2 regions of the Bradyrhizobium sp. SZCCHNRI3052 genome follow, and region 2 is predicted to be linked to the other one. Evidence: riboswitches for the same ligand, from Rfam matches in the RefSeq annotation. Region 2 holds a riboswitch; the other holds the start of a gene.
The links. A riboswitch is a leader RNA that binds a small molecule or an ion and turns the genes downstream of it on or off. The one in region 2 is predicted to bind S-adenosylmethionine.
Positions count from the first base shown of each region.

Region 1: linked by a shared signal. The riboswitch ahead of QW887_RS23540 (O-succinylhomoserine sulfhydrylase) and the one ahead of QW887_RS27760 (homoserine O-acetyltransferase) in region 2 are both predicted to bind S-adenosylmethionine.

Region 1 is NZ_JAUETW010000009.1:106,009-113,329, forward strand. Features, by position in the region: gene QW887_RS23505 (SPW repeat protein) at 41-460, shown strand; gene QW887_RS23510 (methylated-DNA--[protein]-cysteine S-methyltransferase) at 684-1,256, shown strand; gene QW887_RS23515 (AraC family transcriptional regulator) at 1,334-2,173, shown strand; gene QW887_RS23520 (VOC family protein) at 2,226-2,585, shown strand; gene QW887_RS23525 (SRPBCC family protein) at 2,596-2,997, shown strand; gene QW887_RS23530 (MATE family efflux transporter) at 3,002-4,480, opposite strand; gene QW887_RS23535 (2'-deoxycytidine 5'-triphosphate deaminase) at 4,611-5,717, opposite strand; SAM riboswitch at 5,830-5,909, shown strand; gene QW887_RS23540 (O-succinylhomoserine sulfhydrylase) at 5,986-7,194, shown strand; gene QW887_RS23545 (GDSL-type esterase/lipase family protein) at 7,272-7,321, opposite strand, start outside.
Region 2 is NZ_JAUETW010000013.1:3,294-10,614, forward strand. Features, by position in the region: gene metW (methionine biosynthesis protein MetW) at 382-1,047, opposite strand; gene QW887_RS27760 (homoserine O-acetyltransferase) at 1,051-2,265, opposite strand; SAM riboswitch at 2,357-2,436, opposite strand; gene QW887_RS27765 (chorismate mutase) at 2,634-3,467, shown strand; gene hisC (histidinol-phosphate transaminase) at 3,505-4,602, shown strand; gene QW887_RS27775 (prephenate/arogenate dehydrogenase family protein) at 4,599-5,534, shown strand; gene QW887_RS27780 (DUF2125 domain-containing protein) at 5,537-6,721, opposite strand; gene QW887_RS27785 (gamma-glutamylcyclotransferase) at 6,821-7,321, shown strand, end outside.

The DNA.
Region 1 (7,321 bases), on a different contig from region 2:
CCTGTTTCGCCACGCCGTGAAGGTCCTGGGAGCTCACATCATGCAAAGCCACAGCCCCGCGTCTCAGACCGCCCCCTCGAAAGCCCTCGCCGTGATGTCGGGTCCGTCGGCGCTCGACCTTTACACCCTCGGCTGCGGTCTGTTCCTAGCCGTCGCGCCCTGGCTGTTCGGCTTCGTCGGCAGCGTCGGCCGCATCAACGCTGAGTTGGCGGGGGCTGCCGTCATCGTGCTCTCGCTCGGCGGCCTTCTTGCGTTTGCCGATTGGGAGGAGTGGCTGAAGGTCGCGCTTGGCGTGTGGCTGATAGCAGCGCCCTGGCTGCTCGGGTTCGTGCATACGTCGGCGATGCATGTCAGCATCGCCATCGGGATCGCCGTGACCTTCCTGAGCCTGCTCGAACTGTGGCTCGCGCATGATCCTGATTTTGCTGGCGATGGCCCTGCATTGGTGAGCCGGCCGTAGCGGCTTGGCCGATCGCGCGTCGCCCGCGCGCAGCGCCTCCTCCCGCGATCGCGTTGCGATGACAGAGATCGCAGACGCGGGATCGCAACGCAACGCTTGACAACCATGACCCAAATCAGGGCAAACCCGCCCCGGTCACGCCGCGCTGTTAACACTTTGTAAACAAAGTTGATGCGGGCGATCGTGACGATGATATGATGTGGCGTGGGGTTGGGGTGGCGTCATGGGGCGTGGGTATACGATCTTTGATACGGCCCTCGGCCGTTGCGGCATTGCGTGGAGCGATGTCGGAATCACCGGCGTACAATTGCCGGAAGCACGGGAAATCGAGACGCGGCGGCGCCTGTTTCGCCAGTTTCCCGACGCACGGGAGCAGCGCCCGTGTTCGAATACTGAACTCGCCATCGAAGGCATCGCGGCCATGCTGCGCGGGCAGGACGTCGACTTCTCCGACGTTGCGCTCGACCTCGACGGCGTCACGCCCTTCAACCAGCGCGTCTATGATTGCATTCGCGCCATTCCGCGCGGCGAGACGCGCACCGCCGACGCGATCGCAGACCAACTGCACGTTCCCAAGGCGCTGAATTCGATCGCGCAGGCGCTGAGTAGGAATGCCCTCGTGCTGATCGTTCCCTGTCACCGCGTGCGTGACATCGGCAACGGACTCGACAAGCCGTCGCCCAACAGCGGCATCGTCTCCAAGCGTCGGCTGCTGTCGCTCGAAGGCGCAAAGCCTCATGCGGGCCTGACGTTGTTCGACGCGTTTCTCGCCATCGACAGGCCGCGCGCATTGTAAGCCCGCCTTCGCGCGTCGCGCGATATTATCTCGCACGACGCCCTCCTCTTTCCGCCGCAATGCGCTAGATTTACAGGATGACCACCACCATCCTGTTCGAAAGCCGCGACGTCACCGTGTCCGAGTTCCGCTGTGCAGCGGTCCCTGGCGAGCGTCCCTATGTCGAGCAGTATGCCGGCTACTCGCTGTCCTATGTGCGCAAGGGCAGCTTCGGCTGCCGGCACCGCGGCCGCTTCTTCGAACTGGTCACCGGCTCGCTGCTGGTGGGCCACCCCGGCGATGAGTTCATGTGCACGCACGATCACGTCTGCGGCGACGAATGCCTGTCATTCTTCTTCGATGATGCGCTCATCGACGAGATCGGCTGCGACAGCCAGGCCTGGCGGGCTGGCGCGATGCCGCCGCTGCCGGAGCTCATGGTCCTCGGTGAGCTCGCGCAGGCCGTCGCCGCGCGCGAGCAGGACCTCGGTCTGGACGAGGTTGGACAGATCATCGCCAGCCGCTTCGTCGCGACCGCCACGGGCCGGCAGGAACGGGCGGCGACGCCGAGCCTGCGCGATCGCCGGCGCGCGGTGGAGAGCGCATTGTGGATCGACGACAATGCGGAGCGCGACATCGACCTGGCGGCTGCGGCGCACGAAGCCGGCGTCAGCCCGTTCCATTTCCTGCGGCTGTTCGCGGCGACGATCGGCGTGACGCCGCATCAATATTTGATCCGCTCCCGCTTGCGGCGCGCCGCGCGGCGTCTCAGCGAGGAGGACACGCCGGTCACCACCATCGCCTATGATTCGGGCTTTGCCGATCTGTCGAATTTCACCCGCACCTTCGCGCGCGCTGCCGGCGTGTCGCCGGCGAAGTTTCGCAAGGCCTCGCGCGGCGAGCGCAAGATTCTCCAAGACCATCTGAGCCGCCATTGATTGGATGATCCCAGCGCGTGCGGCAGCCGCATGCGAAGCATGGAGATCATCGATGTACGATCATATCGGCCTCAAGGTCGGCAATCTGGACGCCAGCGTCCGCTTCTACACATCGGCGCTGGCGCCGCTCGGCCACATCCTCTGCTCCAAGGACGAGGCGTCGGCGGGCATCGGCCCGAAGGGGGAGCCGGCGCTGTGGCTGTATGTCGACAAGGGCGCCAGCAAGGGCGCCGCTCATATCGCGTTCCGCGCCCAGGACCACGCGGCCGTCGCCAGATTCCACAGCGAGGGGCTGAAGGCCGGCGGCAGCGACAATGGCGGCGCCGGGCCGCGCGCGGACTACAGTCCGACCTACTACGCCGCCTTCCTGATCGATCCCGACGGCAACAACATCGAAGCCGTGTGTCCGTGAGGTCGGCGCCATGGCATCCATCCAGAAGGACATTCCGATCGCAGCCCCGGCGGGTGCAGTGTGGGACGCAGTGCGGGATTTCGGCGCTGTTCATACCAGGGTGGCGCCCGGCTTCGTCACCGGCACCACGCTCGACGGCGACGTCCGCATTGTCAGCTTCGCCAACGGCAGCGTGGTGCGCGAGCAGCTGGTCGACTGCAACGATCAACGCCGGCGCCTCGTCTATGCCATCAAGAACGAACGCATCAGCCAGCACAGTGCGTCGTTTCAGATCATCCCGGAAGGAGAGGAGCGCTGCCGGGTGATCTGGACCACCGACGTGCTGCCGCACGAGATCGCGCCCTATATCGATCAGCAGATGGAGCTCGGCGCGCGCGCGATGCAGGACACGTTGGGCAGGCTGCGCGGATAGCGGCTCAGCCGATACGCGCCGGCGGCGGCCCGCGCGAGTCAAGGCCGCGTCCGGCCGTCAGCACGGCCGGGCGCAGCTCCAGCGCTGCGGCCGGCTTCGGGCCCCAGCGGGTGAGCATGACGCTGGCGAGCGTCAGCACCCCGAGCAGGACCATCGAGGACGCCGCCAGCATGAAGAAGTCGCCCTCGGTCGCGGCACGGCTCAGCAGATAGCTGCCACCCGCAGCGATGAACACCAGCCGCACCGTCTGTGCCAGCACCGGACCGAGCACCCTGGCGGCGCCCTGCGAGGAGAAATACATCGAGATCGCCAGGCCGATGAAGGCATACATCGGCGCCGCGACCTGGAGATAGTGCCGGCCCGCGCTGCGCGCGCTCTCGTCCTGGGTGAAGATGTCGACCCACAATTGCGGGACGATCGCGATCAGCGTCGACAGCGCGCCCACCGACGCGAACGACACCAGTCCCGCCGTCCAGGCGATGCGGCGGGCGCGCGCGATTCTCCCCGCACCGATCGCCATGCCGACCATCGGCACCGAGGCCATGCCGACGGAGAATGCGACCGTGGTCATCATGAACTCGAGCCGCGCGCCGATGCCGTAGCCGGCGAGCACGGCGGTGCCGAACGACGCCAGCATATGCGTGAAGATCGCGATCGACAGCACGGATTGCAGCGGCGAGAAGCAGGCGACGGCGCCGACCTTGAGAATGTCGGCGAACATCGCGCCGCTGATCTTCAGGCCCCGCAGCTTCGGCCGCACGCGCGCGCGGCCGGAGAACAGGTACCAGCCCATCACCGAGATGCTGACGCAGAACGCCAGCAGCGCGCCGGCGGCGACGCCGCGCATGCCGAGCCCGAGGACCAGGCTGAGCGTGCCGCCCAATACGATCTGCAGCAGCGCCGAGCTGAGGATCATGAACGACGGCAGCTTCATGTTGCCGGTGCCGCGCAGGATGCCAGCCATCGAGTTCATCAGCCAGGGCAGGATCGCGCCGCCGAAGAAGATCTGCAGATAGGCCGTGGCATGGCTCAGCACCGCGCCGCGGCCGCCGAGCACCTCCAGCAAGGCAGGGCCGAACGCCAGCATGCCGATCATGAAGGTCGCGCCGAACAATAGCGCGATCAGCAGCGCGTGCGTGGCGAGCGTCGAGGCCCGCTCGGCGTCGCCGGCGCCGAGCGCGCGCGCGATCGCCGAGGCCACGCCGCCGCCCATCGCGCCGCCGGACATCGTCATGGTCAGGATCACCAGCGGAAACACCAGCGCCATCGCCGCCAGCGCCTCGATACCGAGCCGGCCGATATAGGAGGTCTCGGCGATGACGACGCAGGTGCCGGCCGTGTTCGCGATGATGTTGGGCCAGGCCAGCGACAGCAGGGTGCGCAGGATGGGGCCGTCGACGAGCTTATTCCGGATCGGCTTCTCGGGGGGCGGCAATGCACGCCCCTCGCCGACCGGATTGTCGGCCAGGCCGATCTCGGACATTTCAGCTCCCCGCTCGGCCGCGCAGGCCGCGGCCGTGTTATCGTTCGGTTGCTCTCGCTTTCCTAGCACGGCGCTGGCGCGCGCCCTGTGCGGCAGGCGCATTGGGGGTGCGCGGCAGACGCAGCCGCGCTCAGAGACGGAAATGCTTGGAGAGCTTCAGGCCCTGGGCCTGGTAGTTGGAGCCGATGCGGCTGCCATACATCGCATTCGGCCGCGCCAGCATCTTCTCGTAGACGAGACGGCCGACGATCTGGCCGTGCTCGAGGATGAACGGCACCTCGCGCGAGCGCACCTCGAGCACCGCGCGCGAGCCCTGCCCGCCGGCGCCGGCATAGCCGAAGCCGGGATCGAAGAAGCCGGCATAGTGGACGCGGAATTCGCCGACCAGCGGATCGAACGGCACCATCTCCGCGGCGTAGTCCGGCGGCACCTGCACGGCCTCCTTGGAGGCCAGGATGTAGAACTCGCCGGGATCGAGAATGAGGCTGCCGTCGGGACGTGCCTTGATCGGCTCCCAGAACTCCTCGACCGGATAGCCGGCGCGGCGGTCGACGTCGACGACGCCGGTGTGGCGCTTGGCGCGATAGCCGACATTGCCGTTCGCATTGCTGCCGGACAGGTCGACGGAAAGCGCGACGCCGCCGGTGAGATCGGCATCGTCGCGATCCACCAGTCGCTCGGCCTGGTGCAGCGCGATCAGTTCGTCCTCCGACAGGACCGCGTCGCGATAGCGGAAGCGAACCTGGGACAGGCGCGAGCCCTCGCGCAGCAGGACCGGGAACGTCTTCGGGCTGATCTCGGCATAGAGCGGGCCGTGATAGCCCGCGCCGATCATGTCGAAGCGTCGCGTGCCGTCGGCGATCACGCGGGTGAACACGTCGAGCCGCCCGGTCGAGCTTTTCGGATTGGCGGCCGCGACGATGTCCTTCGGCAGCGCCAAGCTCTCCAACAGCGGCACGATGTAGACGCAGTTGGTCTCCAGCACCGCGCCGTCGGCAAGTGCGAATTCGTGCAGCTTGAGCTCGTCGATGCGCTCGGCGACCGTCGCGCCCGGCCCGGGCAGGAAGCTCGCACGCACGCGATAGGCGATGTCGCCGAGCCGCAGATCGAGGCTCGCCGGCTGGATCTGGCTCTCGACGAAATCATATTCGGGGATGATCAGGCCAGCCTCCGTCATCGCCACGATCATGCGATCGGGGAGGATGCCGTGGGCGTCGGGGCTGAGCGAAAACGGCAAGACCTGATCCTTTGCAGGCGCCGGAACGGCGGCTTATGGAGCCAATATAGGGTCTTTTGACCGGTTATCCGATGGCTGGCTTGACGGAAAGGCCGGTTGCGACTATGAGCACGACTTATCCCGTGGTGATTTGAGCCGGCCGGCTTGCAGCCACGTTAAATAAGTCGCTAAACAGGCCGGGGACGAATGTGATCCCGGCCTTGAGGTTTTGTCCCAGGCCGGTTTTTTTGTGCCCATCGCTCAAGGCGGTGGCCACGATGGAGGTCACATGTCGAAGTCCCCCGCGAAGGCGCCGGCGTCGTTCGCCCACTATCGTCCCGAAACGAGGCTGGTGCATTCTGGCACCTTGCGCTCCGAATTCGGCGAGACCGCCGAGGCGCTCTATCTCACCCAAGGGTTCGTCTACGCCACCGCCGAGGAATGCGAGGCGCGCTTCAAGGGCGAGGATCCCGGCTTCATCTATTCGCGCTTCTCCAATCCCACCACGGCGATGTTCGAGCGCCGCATGATCGAGCTCGAGGGCGCCGAGGCCTGCCGCTCGGCCGCAACCGGAATGGCCGCGGTCACCACGGCAATCCTGGCTCCCCTCCGTGCCGGCGACCACGTCGTCGCGGCCAAGGCGCTGTTCGGCTCGTGCCGCTACGTGGTCGAGGATCTCTTGCCGCGCTACGGCATCGAGTCGACCCTGGTCGATGGGCTCGACCTCGCCCAGTGGCAGAAGGCGGTCAGACCCAACACCAAGTCGTTCTTCCTGGAGAGCCCGACCAATCCGACGCTCGACGTGATGGACATCCCCGCCATCGCCGAGATCGCGCACGCCCATGGCGCGCGGCTGATCGTCGACAACGTGTTCGCCACCCCGATCTGGCAGAGCCCGCTCGCGCTCGGCGCTGACGTCGTGGTGTATTCCGCGACCAAGCACATCGACGGCCAAGGTCGCTGTCTCGGCGGTGTGATCCTGTCGTCGGAGGCGTTCATCGCCGAGCACATCCACAATTTCATGCGCCAGACCGGCCCGTCGATCTCGCCGTTCAACGCCTGGGTCCTGCTCAAGGGCCTGGAGACCCTGGCGGTGCGCGTGCGCGCGCAGACCGAGACGGCGGCGAAGGTGGCCGACTTCCTCGCCGCGCATCGGAAGATCTCGCGGCTGATCTATCCGGGCCGCGAGGACCATCCGCAGGCGGCAACCGTCCGCAAGCAGATGCGCGCCGGCTCGACCCTGGTCGGCTTCGAGGTCAAGGGCGGCAAGGCGGCGGCGTTCCGCACGCTCAACGGGCTCAAGCTCGCGCGCATCTCCAACAATCTCGGCGACGCCAAGACGCTGGTCACGCACCCGGCGACGACGACGCATCAGCGGCTGACGCCGGAGGCGCGCGCCGAGCTCGGCATCAGCGAGGGCTTCATCCGCTTCTCCGCCGGGCTCGAGCATGCCGACGATCTGATCGAGGATCTCGACGCCGCCCTCAGCGCGGCGTAGCGAATGGCGAATAGAGAGTAGCGAGTAGTAGGATCTCTTTCCCTATTCGCTACTCGCTGTTCCCCACTCGCCCTCGATCACATCGGCCGATAGGTCGGCACCTCGGCCGGTGCGTTGATGCCGAGCT
Region 2 (7,321 bases):
CATCACTCGGACGACGGTGGCCAGAAAGCCCGGCGCACCGGGGAGAACGCGAAGCAGCCGTTCAACCATCGCGCAGGGAAGGCCGGGTGTTCCGGCTCGTACCTGTGGTTCCTGCCGCCTGCATTTTTTCCGCAGGCGGGCCATGGGTGCGGCCAGCATCCGGCCTTCCCTGCGCCTCTTCGTTATCGGAGGCAGGACTAATGCAAAGCTCGGGTGTAGACGCACCGCGGGAACGCAGCACTTTGTATCAACCGCTCTCGGCTCTTTGAAAAGTAAAAACCGCCAACCCCAAGCTCGTCATGGCCGGGCTTGTCCCGGCCATGACGTGGAGAGAGCGAGCCATCAACTTAGACCGCGCCCCGCTGCAGCAGCGAGCGCGCTCTACCGCCCCTTCTCCGCCCTGCTCAGCAGGAACACGCCCTGCTCGCCGAACATGTTCCAGAACCACCAGGGCATCGCGACGCGCAAGGGACGGCCGTAACTATCAAGCGCGACGGCGCGCTCCATCTTGACGCCGATCTCATCGCAGAGCTGCACGAAGTCCTTGATGGTGCAGAAATGGATGTTCGGCGTGTCGTACCAGGTGAAGGGCAGATTGTCGGTTCGCGGCATGTGGCCGCCGACGAGCAGTTGCAGGCGCAGCCGCCAGAAGCCGAAATTCGGAAAGGTGACGATGGCGCGACGGCCGATGCGCAGCAGATTCTCCAGCACGACCTTGGGCTGCCGCGTCGCCTGCAAGGTCTGCGACAGGATCACATAGTCGAACGCATCGTCGGGATAGTCGACGAGATCGGTGTCGGCGTCGCCCTGCACCACCGCGAGCCCCTTGGCGACGCAATGATTGACGCCCTCGCGCGACAGCTCGATGCCGCGGCCGTCGATGCCGCGGCTCTCCAGCAGCTGCAAGAGATCGCCGTCGCCGCAGCCGATGTCGAGCACCTTGGAGTCGCGCTCGACCATGCCGGCGACCAGCAGATGATCCGGCCGATAGGCCAGCACCTCGCCGCCGGAAAAGCCGTTCAGCGGCAACACGCCCTGCATGCTCATGGCTCAGCCTCCGTTCGCGGCGTTGAGGCCGCGCGCCTTGCCGGCGGAATCGAGAAAGGCGCTGGCGATCTCGAAGAACTCGGGGACGTCGAGCAGGAACGCGTCGTGCCCCTTGTCGGTCTCGATCTCCGCGAACGACACCCGCGCGCTGGAGGCATTGAGCGCATGCACCAGCGCCCGCGATTCCGCGGTCGGAAACAGCCAGTCGCTGGTGAAGGACACCACGCAGAAGCGGGTCTTGATGCCGCGGAACGCCGCCGCCAGCACGCCGTCATGATCGGCGGCGATGTCGAAATAGTCCATCGCCCGCGTCAGATAGAGATAGGAGTTGGCGTCGAAGCGCTCGACGAAGGACGAGCCCTGATAGCGCAGATAGCTCTCGACCTGGAAATCGGCGTCGAACGAGAACGTCGGCAGTTCGCGGTCCTGCATGCGGCGGCCGAACTTGCGATGCAGGGCGGCATCCGACAGATAAGTGATATGCGCGGCCATCCGTGCCACCGCGAGGCCGCGATGCGGATGAGTGCCCTTGTCGCCGTAGCGGCCGTGGTCCCAGTCGGGATCGGCCATCACGGCCTGGCGGCCGAGCTCGTGGAAGGCGATGTTCTGCGCCGAATGCCGCGTCGCGCAGGCGATCGCGAGATTCGCGAACACGCGGGTGGGATAGGCCACCGTCCATTGCAGCGCCTGCATGCCGCCCATCGAGCCGCCGACCACGGCGAACAACGTGTCGATGCCGAGATGATCGATCAGCATGGCCTGAGCGCGCACCATGTCGGGGATGGTGATGATCGGGAAATCGAGCCCCCACACCTTGCCGGTGGCGGGATTCAGCGAGGCCGGGCCGGTCGAGCCCATGCAGCCGCCGATCACGTTCGAGCAGATGATGAAATAACGGCTCGGGTCGAGCGGGCGGCCAGGGCCGACCAGCGTCTCCCACCAGCCGGGCTTGCCGGTGACGGGATGGCGGTTGGCGACGTGCTGGTCGCCGGTCAGGGCGTGGCAGACCAGGACCGCGTTGGACCTGTCGGCGTTGAGTTCGCCATAGGTCTGGTAGGCGATCTGGAACGGCGACAGGTCGACGCCGCAATCGAGCCTGAGCGGCTTGTCAGCGCCGAACTGCGCGACCAGCGAGCTCGGATGATCGACCTCGTGCGAGCGCTCTTCGGGCGCAATCGTGCGCAGCGCGGAGGTGGGTTTCGGCGTCAGGCCTGTCATGTCTCTCACCCCGGCCATCCGGCAAGGGCTCCCGAACCACGTGACATATCAGGCCATGAAAAACCCGGCCTGAACTGGGGTTCGGCCGGGATCGATAACGTCCCCGGCCTGTTTAGCGAGTTTTTTAACGTGGCTGCAAGCCGGCCGGCTCAAATGACCACGGAACAGGCAGAAACTAGTCCCGCGGGCGCTCCGCGTCAAGGCAAGCTGGGGTTGACCGCCGATCGGGCGCCCCACGGCTGCAAACCAGCCAAGCCTAGGCGGCACAAGGTAAACTTGCTGTTGCGCGCGTCTCCCGCATCGGAGAGAACGACATCCGTTCCAGTCGGCCGCACGTTAACCGGTGGCCTGCGAAGAGTGACCAGCCCATGTCCAACCCGCCGCCTGCCCCGCCTTCGCTTGCCGATTTGCGCAAGGAGATCGACGCGATCGACGAGCAGGTCCATCAGCTCCTGATGAACAGGGCCGACATCATCGACCGGCTGATCAAGGTCAAGAAGACCCAGGAGGTCGGCTCGGCATTCCGGCCGGCGCGAGAGGCCGACATGATGCGGCGCCTGGTGCAGCGCCATCGCGGCATCCTGCCGCTCGACACCGTCGAGGGCATCTGGCGCGTGATCGTCTCGACGTTCACTTACGTGCAGGCGCCGTTCTCGGTTCACGCCGACGTGTCGGTCGGCGAATCCGCGATGCGCGATTCCGCCAGGTTCCATTTCGGCTTCGTGGTGCCTTATGTCGCCCATTTCAGCGCCCAGGCCGCCGTCGAAGCCGTGGCGCGCTCGAAGGGCGATCTTGCGCTGGTGTCGACGACATCGGGGCATACGCCGTGGTGGATCACGCTCGAGCCCGTGGGCGCGCCGAAGATCATCGCCCGGATGCCGTTCATCGAGCGTGCCGACCATCCGGCGGCGCTGCCGGTGTTCGCGGTGTCGCGGGTCGCCGACGACGCGCTCGTGCTGGAGGTCGAGACCTGGAGCATCCGCGTCTCCGGCTGGAATGCGCAGGTGTCGCGCGCGCTGTCGCCGCTGGCCGACGTGGTCGCGGTGCCCGATACCGCCTTCGACGGCGCCGCGCTGCTGGTGTCGATCGAGGCGCCGTCGAACCTCGACAAGATCAAGGCTGCCCTGATCGCGGCGGGCGCCTCGGTCCGCTCGACGGCCCTCGTCGGCGGCCATGCGAAACGCTATACGGTTCCGAGCTGAGACGCCTCGCGCCAGTGATGATTTTCCGGAGTTGATGATGAACCGCCCCGTGCCGAACCCCGGCATCCTCGACATCGCGCCCTACACGCCGGGCAAGAGTCCCAAGCCGGAGCCTGGCCGCAAGGTTTTCAAGCTGTCGGCCAATGAGACCCCGTTTGGTCCCTCGCCGAGGGCGATCGAGGCGTTCAAGAGCGCGGCCACGCATCTGGAAGATTATCCGGAAGGGACCTCCCGGGTGCTGCGCGAGGCGATCGGCCGCACCTACGGCCTCGATCCCGACCGCATCGTCTGCGGCGCCGGCTCCGACGAGATCCTCAATCTGCTGGCACACACCGTTCTCGGCCAAGGCGACGAGGCGATCTCCACCGCGCACGGCTTCCTGGTCTATCCGATCGCGACCATGGCCTGCGGCGCCAGGAACGTGGTTGCCGCGGAGACGGAGTATCGCACCGATGTCGACGCCATCCTTGCCGCGGTGACGCCGCGCACCAAGCTGGTCTGGCTCGCCAACCCGAACAACCCGACCGGCACCTACATCCCGTTCGACGAGGTCAAGCGGCTGCGTGCCGGCCTGCCGTCGCATGTCCTGCTGGTGCTCGACGCCGCCTATGCCGACTACGTTTCGCGCAATGACTACGAGTTCGGGCTCGAGCTGGTGGCGACGACCGAGAACACGGTCGTCACTCATACCTTTTCCAAGATCCACGGCCTCGCGGCGCTCCGTGTCGGCTGGATGTTCGGCCCGGCGCACATCGTCGATGCGATCAACCGAATCCGTGGGCCGTTCAACGTCTCCTCGCCGGCGATGCTCGCCGCGGTCGCCGCGATCGAGGACACCGCGCATCAGCAGATGTCGAAGACGCACACGGAAACGTGGCGCAACTGGCTGACCGAGGAGATCGGCAAGCTCGGGCTGAAGGTGACGCCGAGCGTCACCAATTTCATCCTGATCCACTTCCCGACCGACAAGGGCAAGACCGCGGTCGAGGCCGACGCATTCCTGACCCGGCGCGGCCTCGTGCTGCGCGCGCTCGCCAACTACAAGCTGCCGAACGCGCTGCGCATGACGATCGGCACCGAGGAAGCCAATCGTCTGTTCGTGGAGGCTCTCAGCGAATTCATGAGGGCGAAATGAGCGTCGCGGGGCGGTTCGAACGCATCGCGCTGATCGGCTTCGGCCTGATCGGCGGCTCGATCGCACGCGCGGCGCGGCTGCAGGGCGTGGCCGGCGAGATCGTCACCACCGCGCGCTCGGAGAAGACTCGCGCGCGCGTCGCCGAACTCGGCCTCGTCGACCGCGTCGTGGCGAGTAATGCGGAGGCGGTCAAGGATGCCGACCTCGTCATCCTCTGCATTCCCGTCGGCGCGTGCGGTCCGGTCGCGGCCGAGATCGCGCCGCATCTGAAGCCCGGAGCCATCGTCTCCGACGTCGGCTCCGTGAAGGGCGCCATCGTTCGCGACATGGCGCCGCATCTGCCAGCGCATGTTCATTTCGTGCCGGCGCATCCGGTCGCCGGCACCGAGAATTCGGGACCGGATTCTGGTTTCGCCGAGCTGTTCATCAACCGCTGGTGCATCCTGACGCCGCCGGACGGTGTAGATGCCGACGCGATCGATCGTCTGCGCGCGTTCTGGGCGGCGCTCGGCGCCAAGGTCGAGATCATGACGCCGGATCACCACGACCGCGTGCTCGCGATCACCAGCCATCTGCCGCATCTGATCGCCTACACCATCGTCGGCACCGCCGACGAGCTGGCGCAGGTCACGGAGTCCGAGGTGATCAAGTTCTCGGCCGGCGGCTTTCGCGATTTCACCCGCATCGCCGCCTCCGACCCGACGATGTGGCGCGACATCTTCCTGAGCAACAAGGATGCGGTGCTCGACATGCTCGGCACCTTCACCGAGGACCTCTCCAAGCTGACGCGGGCGATCCGCCGCGGCGACGGCGATGCGCTGTTCGATCACTTCACCCGCACCCGTGCGATCCGCCGCGGCATCGTCGATATCGGCCAGGATTCGGCGGCGCCGGACTTCGGCCGGCCGCTGCCGCAGTTGAAGAAGAGCTGAGGTCAGAACAGCGGCGGGACGCGGGCGACCTTGAACGGACCGAGCACGACGACGCCATCGGAGAAGCGCAACGGGAAGGTCCGCGCCTTGCGCCCTTCGAGGGTGGCCTCCTTGCCGAGCGCATTGATACCGAGCGCGACGCCGACATTGGCGTTCTGCTTGACGACCTTGCCGAGGCCGGGAATGGCGCGGTCGAGCGCACCGAGCAGGTTGTTGACGTCCTGCGACTTCACACCCGGCGCTACGCGATCGAGCGTCCCCTGCGGCACGCCGTTTTCGAGCATCTTGTCGAGACCGAGCGCCGGAATGACCTTTTCGATCCCGGCCACCGTCATTTGCACTTCGCCATCAATGCCGCCATTGGCGGTCAGGCTGAGCGTGCCCGACGCAACGGCCAGCAGCTCGCCCTGCTGGATGCGCGACTGGACGATCTCGACATGACCGCCCGCCGCCTGGATCTCGCGAAACCGCTCCGGCCAGGGTTTGGGCCGGAAGTCCTTGAGACCCGTGACGCGGGTCTGGATGTCGGTATTGAACGGTTCGGCGAGCAGAGGATGGCTGCCTTGGATGCTGCCGCTTTCGATCTGCAGCGCAGTCTCCAGCACCGGATGATCGGACGGCGTGCCGTCGGCGAAGCGGCCGTGCAACTCGACGTGATCGGCGCGCGCGGCGGGCACGGCAGTGTTGCCCTCGATGCGGTCGATGGTCGGTTGTTCGAACACGAGGTCGGCGCGCTGTGGCGGCCCTGGCAGGCCGCGGACACTGGCTTCGCCGACGCGCCAGTTCGCGGAGAACGAGGTCGGTCCGCGCCCATCAGCAATCGTCGCGGGTCCCTTGAACTCCGCGATGAGCCGCTTCGGGTCCCACACCTGGGCGACGACGAGGATCTCGTCGAGCCTGGCATTCATCAAAGGCGTGCCCGCGGCCTGGGAGAAGAGGGCCACGCTCGGATCCGTACAGCGGACCTCGAGCCGGAACGGGAAGCCGGCGACCGAGCGCTTCGCGCAGTCATAGACGCGTCCCGATTTTGCTTCGCGCGCACGCCAAGCGTCGGCCTGGACATCCACTTGCGAAGCGGCGAAGAACCAGAATGCGCTCCACGCAACAGCGGCGATCAGGAGCAGAACGGGAGCTATGAAGAGCCCCCAACGAGAGCGCCTGCGGCGCGCTTGCGGCAAACGAGACATGCAGGACACCCTTTGGGCAGCAATTTTGGCAATTCGGCGATCACGGATTGTGTATCTAAATTAACAATTCGCGAGCATCACACTTAGGCTTCCGCATTGATGTCCGCAATGACCCTCTCCGAACGCGACCTTCCCCACGGCGACCTCTGGGTCTTCGGCTACGGCTCGCTGATGTGGCGGCCCGGATTCGCTTTTCTCGAGCAGGTGCCGGCGCGGCTGATCGGCGAGCATCGCGCGCTCTGTGTGTATTCGTTCGTCCACCGCGGAACGCCGGAGAAGCCGGGCCTCGTGCTCGGTCTCGATCGCGGCGGCGCGTGTCGCGGCATTGCGTTCCGGGTGGCAGCAGACAAGCGCGACGAGACCATCGCCTATTTGCGGGCGCGTGAGCAGGTGACCTCGGTATATCGCGAAGTGACGCGCTCGGTTTGGCTTGAAAACGACGCGCGCGAGCGGGTGAGCGCGCTGGTCTACGTGGTCGATCGCGGCCATGTGCAATATGCAGGCCGGCTGTCGCCGCAGGAGCAGTTGCGCCATGTACGCCAGGGTCACGGCCAGTCCGGCGCCAATCGCGACTACGTGATCTCGACCGTGAAGGCGATC